DNA from 3 places in the Pectobacterium odoriferum genome. Region 2 is predicted to be linked to each of the others. Evidence: predicted binding sites of a transcription regulator. Region 2 holds the regulator's gene; each other region holds the start of a gene.

Region 1 (2,273 bases), 1.1 Mb from region 2:
GATCGTCAGAGGGCGCATCGCCCAGCGCTTTAAGCTGGTACAGCGTATTAAACGGCAGGAACTGAATGCCAGTACGCTGATAGATCGCTTCACGCCCCAGTTCTGCGGTAACCGCGGCCATTACGCCGTCGGTGCGGTGGTCGCGATAGGAATACGGCAGGCCAACACGCTGCCCGTCCTTATCGAGTAGCACATAGTCCACGCCCCAACTGTCGATCCCGATGCTATCGGGGGCGATACCCATGGCATCGATTTGGTGTAATCCGGTGAGGATATTGCCTTCTAGCGCGGCCAGATCCCACTGATGATGGTTGTCCTGAAACACCAGCGTATTGCTGAAACGGTGAATTTCTTTCAGCGTCAAATGCTGCGTTGCGGTGTGCAAGGTTGCCAGCATGACCCGACCACTGGATGCACCTAAATCCACCGCCACGATATTCTTCACCGCCATAGCCGCACTCCTTACTTGTTGGATGTGTTGCAGTGTAAGGAGCGGTAACAGAAGCCACCTTCCTATGAGTGCCATCAACAACAAGCGGCTGGCAAAATGACAAAGCTGACCGTGAAAGGGCTCACAATCTGGGAAATTATTTAGGGAATAACCACGAAAAAATCAGGTAAAAGGCGGTGTGATCCTTACCACACTTCAATCAATTAGGCGGTGCGATCTTAAAAAAAGAGCAGCCAGACGGCGTGCGGGTGACGGTATTTCAAGGCTGGTTTTGTCGCTTCTGGCTACCCTTTTTCAAAGGCCGCATTTTTGCCAGAGGCTGAATGGAGAACTGAAATGACGTTACTTCGTGGTGATGATTTTTTTGCTTCGCGTGCCGTAACGGTTGCGGTGGAGCCGCGTACCCCACAAGCGGCGTTTCCTGAGCATTATCATGATTTCTGGGAAATTGTGCTGGTGGAGCAGGGCGCCGGCGTCCATGTGTTTAACGATCAGCCCTATGCACTGTGCAGCGGTTCGGTATTCTTCGTTCGTGATAACGATCGGCATCTGTTTGAAGACGTCGAAGGGCTGTGCCTGACCAACATGCTGTACCGCTCGCCGCGCGGGTTCCGCTTCCTTTCCGATATCGCCGCCTTTTTGCCGTATGGCCAGAACGGCGAATGGCAAGGGCAGTGGCAGGTCAATGCGGCGGGAATGCAGCAGTTGAAACAGTCGATGAACAGTCTGGCTGAACTGGCGCAGAGCGATGCACCGGAAGCGATCGCGGCCAGCGAGAGTCTGTTTCTGCACATTCTGGTGCAACTGCGCCAGCACTGTTTTCAGACGCAGGCCAACGGCTCCGAGCGTCAGGGGGTACAGGCGCTGCTGGGCTGGCTGCAAAACAACTACAGTGAAGAGGTCAACTGGGGCAGTCTGGCCGATCGGTTCTCGCTGCCGCTGCGTACGCTGCACCGTCAGCTCAAACAACACACTGGTATGACGCCACAACGCTATCTGAATCGGTTAAGATTACTGGAGGCTCGTCGGCGGTTGCAGCAGAGTGATGATTCCATCACCACTATTGCGCACGCCTGTGGATTTAGCGACAGCAATCACTTCTCGACGCAATTCCGCAAGGCATTCTCGCAGGCGCCTAAATCACTGCGCCATCAGGCGTTTTCTCGTGAAGAGTAGGTAACGGCAACGGCGGGTGAGGGAATGGCGACAGCAATACGGGGTTTGAAATTACAGACTGAAGACTATTTCCTCACCGACAAGAATGCCGTGATGGTTGCCGAACGGCACCCACAGCCCGTGTTTCCGCTGCATCATCATGATTTTGATGAACTCGTCATCGTCTGGCGTGGCAATGGTTTGCACCTCTGGAACGATGTGCCTTACCGCATTACTCGCGGCGATATGTTTTATGTCTCTGCTAACGATCGCCACAGCTATGAATCCGTCCACGAGCTTGAGCTGGACAACATTCTCTATATTCGCAATCGCCTGACGTTATCTGCCGATTGGCAAGCGTTACTGCCGGGCGGGGAGCTTCCACAAAGCCAGCGGCACTGGTGTTTAGGTTCGGAAGGTATGGATACCCTTCGCGAGAAGGTGGACGCGCTGAGGCAGGAGTGCATGAAATCGGATGCGCTGTCGCTGCAATTGAGTGAAGCGCTGCTGTTGCAGATTGCGCTGCTGGCGGCGCGCTATCGTCACACGCCAGATAGTCCGCAACTGGCCGATGCGCACCAGTTGGATATGTTGATGAATGCGCTGCGTGCCAGCATTGCGGCACCATTCCGCTTTGAAGCCTTCTGCGAACAGCACCATTTCAGCG
Region 2 (2,273 bases):
CGTTAATGAGCGCGGCCACTCGCGTGAAGCGGTGATGGATTCCGTCGTTCGCTCGATGGAAGACTACATCACCTATATCACGCCACAGTTTTCTCGCACACACATCAACTTCCAGCGCGTGCCTACCGTGGACACCTCCAACCCGTTCGCCGCCAAGTCGATTCCCTCACTGGACGAAAGCTTCGTCGTGATTCACTTTCAGGGATTGGATAATATTGATTATCCCTATCTGCTCGCCATGTTGCAGGGGTCGTTTATCTCCCATATCAACACGCTAGTCGTTCCCGGCGGGAAGATGGGCTTGGCGATGGAATTGATTATGGCGCCACTGGTGCAGCGGTTAATCGAAGGGAAAACGATCGAATAAGCGAAACCGGGCACGGTAGTGTCGTGCCCAGAGAGAGATTAAGCCAGCACCCTAACTTCGTGGCTATGCGTCACCTCAACGGCTTTGCCCAGCATCAGTGCCACAGAACAGTACTTTTCCGCCGACAGGGCGACAGCTCGCTCGACAGCTTTGTCAGTCAATCCTTTTCCCGTCACGATAAAATGCAGATTGATGTGGGTAAATAAACGCGGCGCGTCAGACCGACGCTCTGACGTTAATTTCACCTCACAATCCGCCACATCGTTGCGACCTTTTTGCAGAATCGACACCACGTCAATCGCGCTGCATCCTCCTACGGACATCAATACCATTTCCATCGGACTGGGCGCTTTATCGCCAGAATTGCCGTCCATCAATATCTGATGCCCTGATGCGGATTCGCCCAAAAACGTTAAGCCTTCAACCCATTTTACCCGAGCCTGCATGATGCCTCTCCACTAAAATTTTTTTGAAAATTTATATCGTTACTGTACAAAAATCAGCGTTAATCAGAGCTTTGTCATGCTGAAGCGAGACAACACAAGACACATCCTTAAAGCTGTGTTAAAACGAAAATAGAATAGACCTTTTCTGGACAAACCCAGAAACGAAGAAGATGATTACGTGGCCAGATATACCCAGCCACGTTTACGATGCGGCAAGGCAGCAACCGGAAAATCAAGGGTACAGTGGTTCCAGTATATTCCCTGACGTCATTCTGCCTAGACTGAATTTTATTTTTTAGCAGTTAAACACGCCGTACAGGGAACTCTGACCCCTGTAATTTGCGCAGTGAATTACAACAGAGGATGATAGCGAATGGTTCTCGGCAAACCGCAAACAGACCCAACTCTCGAATGGTTCCTTTCCCATTGTCATATTCACAAGTATCCATCGAAGAGCACACTGATTCACCAAGGTGAAAAAGCAGAAACACTTTACTACATCGTGAAAGGCTCTGTCGCAGTGCTAATCAAAGATGAAGAAGGCAAGGAAATGATCCTCTCCTACCTCAATCAGGGCGATTTTATCGGCGAGCTCGGCCTGTTTGAAGAAGGTCAGGAACGCAGTGCCTGGGTTCGGGCAAAAACCGCCTGTGAAGTGGCTGAAATTTCCTATAAAAAATTCCGCCAGCTCATCCAGGTTAACCCAGATATTCTCATGCGTCTGTCTGCGCAAATGGCAAGCAGACTTCAGGTTACCTCTGAGAAAGTCGGCAACCTCGCCTTCCTTGATGTAACCGGCCGTATTGCCCAAACCCTACTCAACCTGGCCAAACAACCTGATGCCATGACGCATCCAGATGGCATGCAAATTAAAATTACCCGTCAGGAAATTGGGCAAATCGTTGGCTGCTCGCGTGAAACCGTGGGCCGCATTCTGAAAATGTTAGAAGACCAGAACCTGATCTCTGCACACGGTAAAACGATTGTCGTTTACGGCACTCGCTAAACCCCTGTCGCGGTACCCTACCAATAAAAAAGCGTGAAGCCTCGGCCTCACGCTTTTTTTATGCCGTGCCATCCCTGCCGCCACCCTTACGGGCCGTCGCAAGCGACGTTGAAAAACGTTCTCTACGTTTTTTTATCACTGCGCTTTTGGGAGCGTAATCAGTTTGCTGTGTTAACGACCTGCGCGACGGCTTTGGCGAACTTCGCCATCCCCTGCGCAATATCGTCTTCATCAATGATCAAAGACGGTACAAAGCGGATCACGTTAGGCCCAGCCATCAGTACCATAAGCCCCTGGGCCGTTGCGGCAGCCAGGAACTCGCCCGCGCGACCGTGCCATTGCGGTTTCAGTTCTGCACCCAGCAGCAGCCCCATACCGCGAACCTGTTCGAATACACCGTACTGCTGATTGATTTTCTCAAGCTCACTGACAAAGCGATCGTGACGATCCGCCA
Region 3 (2,273 bases), 1.6 Mb from region 2:
CATCAGCACCATACGGTTACCTGCCGTCAGAATCGCAACGTCACCTGTACCGCCCTGTCCGCTCTGGCAGCAGGAAATAATGGCAACATCAATCGGGTGCATACCTATTTTTCTACCCACAAAGAAGCCAGTTGCGACCAGCGTCACTACGGTAGAAATAATCACCAGCAGGTTTTGAATCGTAAAAGCGTTCACCAATTCCTGCCACGGTGTAATCGCCACGCCAACGGCAAACAGAATCGGATACGTCACAGAGGTCTGGAAGAACTTGTAAACGACCTGAGAACCTTCCAGCATTTTCGGTGAAACACCGTGAGCCAGTTTCACCAACACCGCAGCGAACAGCATGCCAACCGGTGCAGGCAGGCCAATGACTTTGTGGCCAAGCATACCCACCATATACAGCAGGATTGCCAGCAGAGCGCCAGAGGCAATGGTCGTGACGTCGGCTTTGCCGCTAAAGGCAGAAGCCGGTGTGCTGCTTGCGCCGCCGCCCAGGTTATTGTCTTTATTAGGCATCAGTTCGCCTTCACCGGTCAGATGTGGAAAGCGTTTACCCAACTGATTCAGAACACCGGCAAGGATGATCGCGGTCAGGCTGCCCAGCATCACGATAGGCAAGACGCGCCCCAGCGCAACACCCTGATCCATATGCAGAATCGTGGCATAGCCGATAGACAGCGGGATAGCACCTTCACCCACCCCGCCCGCCATAATCGGCAGAATCAGGAAGAAGAAGATTTGGAACGGATCCAGGCCGAGTGCAATACCGACGCCCATGCCCACCAGCATGCCGGCGATTTCACCGCACAGCATAGGGAAGAAAATACGCAGGAAGCCCTGAATCAGCGTCTGCCGATTCATACTCATGATGCTGCCGACAATAATGCAGCAGATGTAGAGATACAGGATGTTGGTACTTTTATAGAATTTGGTCGTGGATTCAACGACAACGTCCGGCAGCAGGCCGTAATGCACCATCGCCGAGGGGATAAAGGTCGCACAGATTGCCGCCGCCCCCATCTTGCCGATAATCGGCAGACGTTTACCAAATTCACCGCAGGCAAACCCAAAGAATGCCAGCGTCGCCACCATCACGACGATGTCGCTCGGCAACTTGCCACTCAGGCAGTCGATGCCGATTAATACCCCCGCCAGCACAAAGAGCGGTACTGGGATAATACCGACTTTATAGGTATCCAGAACGTGCCACCATTTTTCCTTTAATGAGGCCTTCCCAGCCGCCTCATTATTTACCACAATATATGAATCATCAGTCGTGCTCATAACTCTGTCCCCGTTTTATTTTGTCCGCGAATGATAGGGGGCGGCCACCTATTATTATGTGATTCCCTTCAAATTAAAAAATGAGTTTTAAAGGTGTTTATGGTTTTTATGGTTTATATTCAAAAAACGTTTATTACGCAGGCGGTTAGATGATTTTACGATCAAAATAAACTTTACGATTTCTATGGAGTTTATGGTTTTTATTTCCTAAAAATGACTATGTTGATAAAACGTAATTAAGTTGTTTATTAAAGAAAACAGATGCGTTTAATTTTATCTGCTTATTACTAACATCGTATTGGCAACAACATATTTAAATGTGTTATTGCTCACAAGTTTTTTCCTCTCAGTCCATCCTTATTACCATTCGTGATAAATTCATCAGCTATTTTTCGTTCACCGGCAGGCTACCGCACATCATGAGAGTAAGACTTTCCTTTCATATCAAATTATTTATCTATTTGATCGTCTTCTTCTCTTCGTTGCTTCTAATGACGGGCATTTATTATTATCACGATATCGATAAACAGCTGTATTCCGAGCTGGGTGCACGAGCGCAGGTACAGGCCAGAGAAATCGCCATCATCCCGTCCTTGATTGAGTCGGTGAAGCATAAAGACATCAAGCAGATAAGCACGCTCGTTCAACAATTGAAGCTGCGCAGCGACGCCAGCTATATCGTGATCGGAGATAATCAGGCGCATCACCTGTTTCACTCTGAAGATGCCGGTCTTGTCGGCACGCAGATGGTGGGCGGCGATAACGTTGAGGTTCTCGCCGGGAAAAGTATTATCACGGTGCGTCGGGGCGGCATTGGCATCTCACTACGCAGCAAAGCGCCGATCGTGGCTGACGGTCAGGTTATTGGTATTGTCTCCGTCGGCTATCTGAAAACCCATATCGATAACCTGACGTTCAGTAAACTGGCGCACATCCTGCTGGCGATTCTGGCGATGTTTGTCGCGCTGTTTATCTTTTCCTGGTGG

The links. Region 2 encodes CRP, which controls carbon source genes, mostly activating them, when cyclic AMP is high. Its sites were predicted from a motif close to ATGTGANNNNNNTCACAT; they were not measured.
Region 1: rhaS (HTH-type transcriptional activator RhaS) is a predicted target of CRP. The motif match lies at 628-645, and genes of this name have one in related genera.
Region 3: EO763_RS12730 (2-hydroxycarboxylate transporter family protein) is a predicted target of CRP. The motif match lies at 1,344-1,361, and genes of this name have one in related genera.

The regions. Positions count from the first base shown of each region.
Region 1 covers NZ_CP034938.1:536,607-538,879, forward strand. The annotation lists gene rhaB (rhamnulokinase) at 1-451, opposite strand, end outside; gene rhaS (HTH-type transcriptional activator RhaS) at 788-1,627, shown strand; gene EO763_RS02405 (helix-turn-helix domain-containing protein) at 1,652-2,273, shown strand, end outside.
Region 2 covers NZ_CP034938.1:4,424,803-4,427,075, forward strand. The annotation lists gene EO763_RS20010 (phosphoribulokinase) at 1-367, shown strand, start outside; gene EO763_RS20015 (OsmC family protein) at 406-813, opposite strand; gene crp (cAMP-activated global transcriptional regulator CRP) at 1,187-1,819, shown strand; gene argD (bifunctional acetylornithine/succinyldiaminopimelate transaminase) at 1,978-2,273, opposite strand, start outside.
Region 3 covers NZ_CP034938.1:2,852,765-2,855,037, forward strand. The annotation lists gene EO763_RS12730 (2-hydroxycarboxylate transporter family protein) at 1-1,287, opposite strand, end outside; gene EO763_RS12735 (ATP-binding protein) at 1,707-2,273, shown strand, end outside.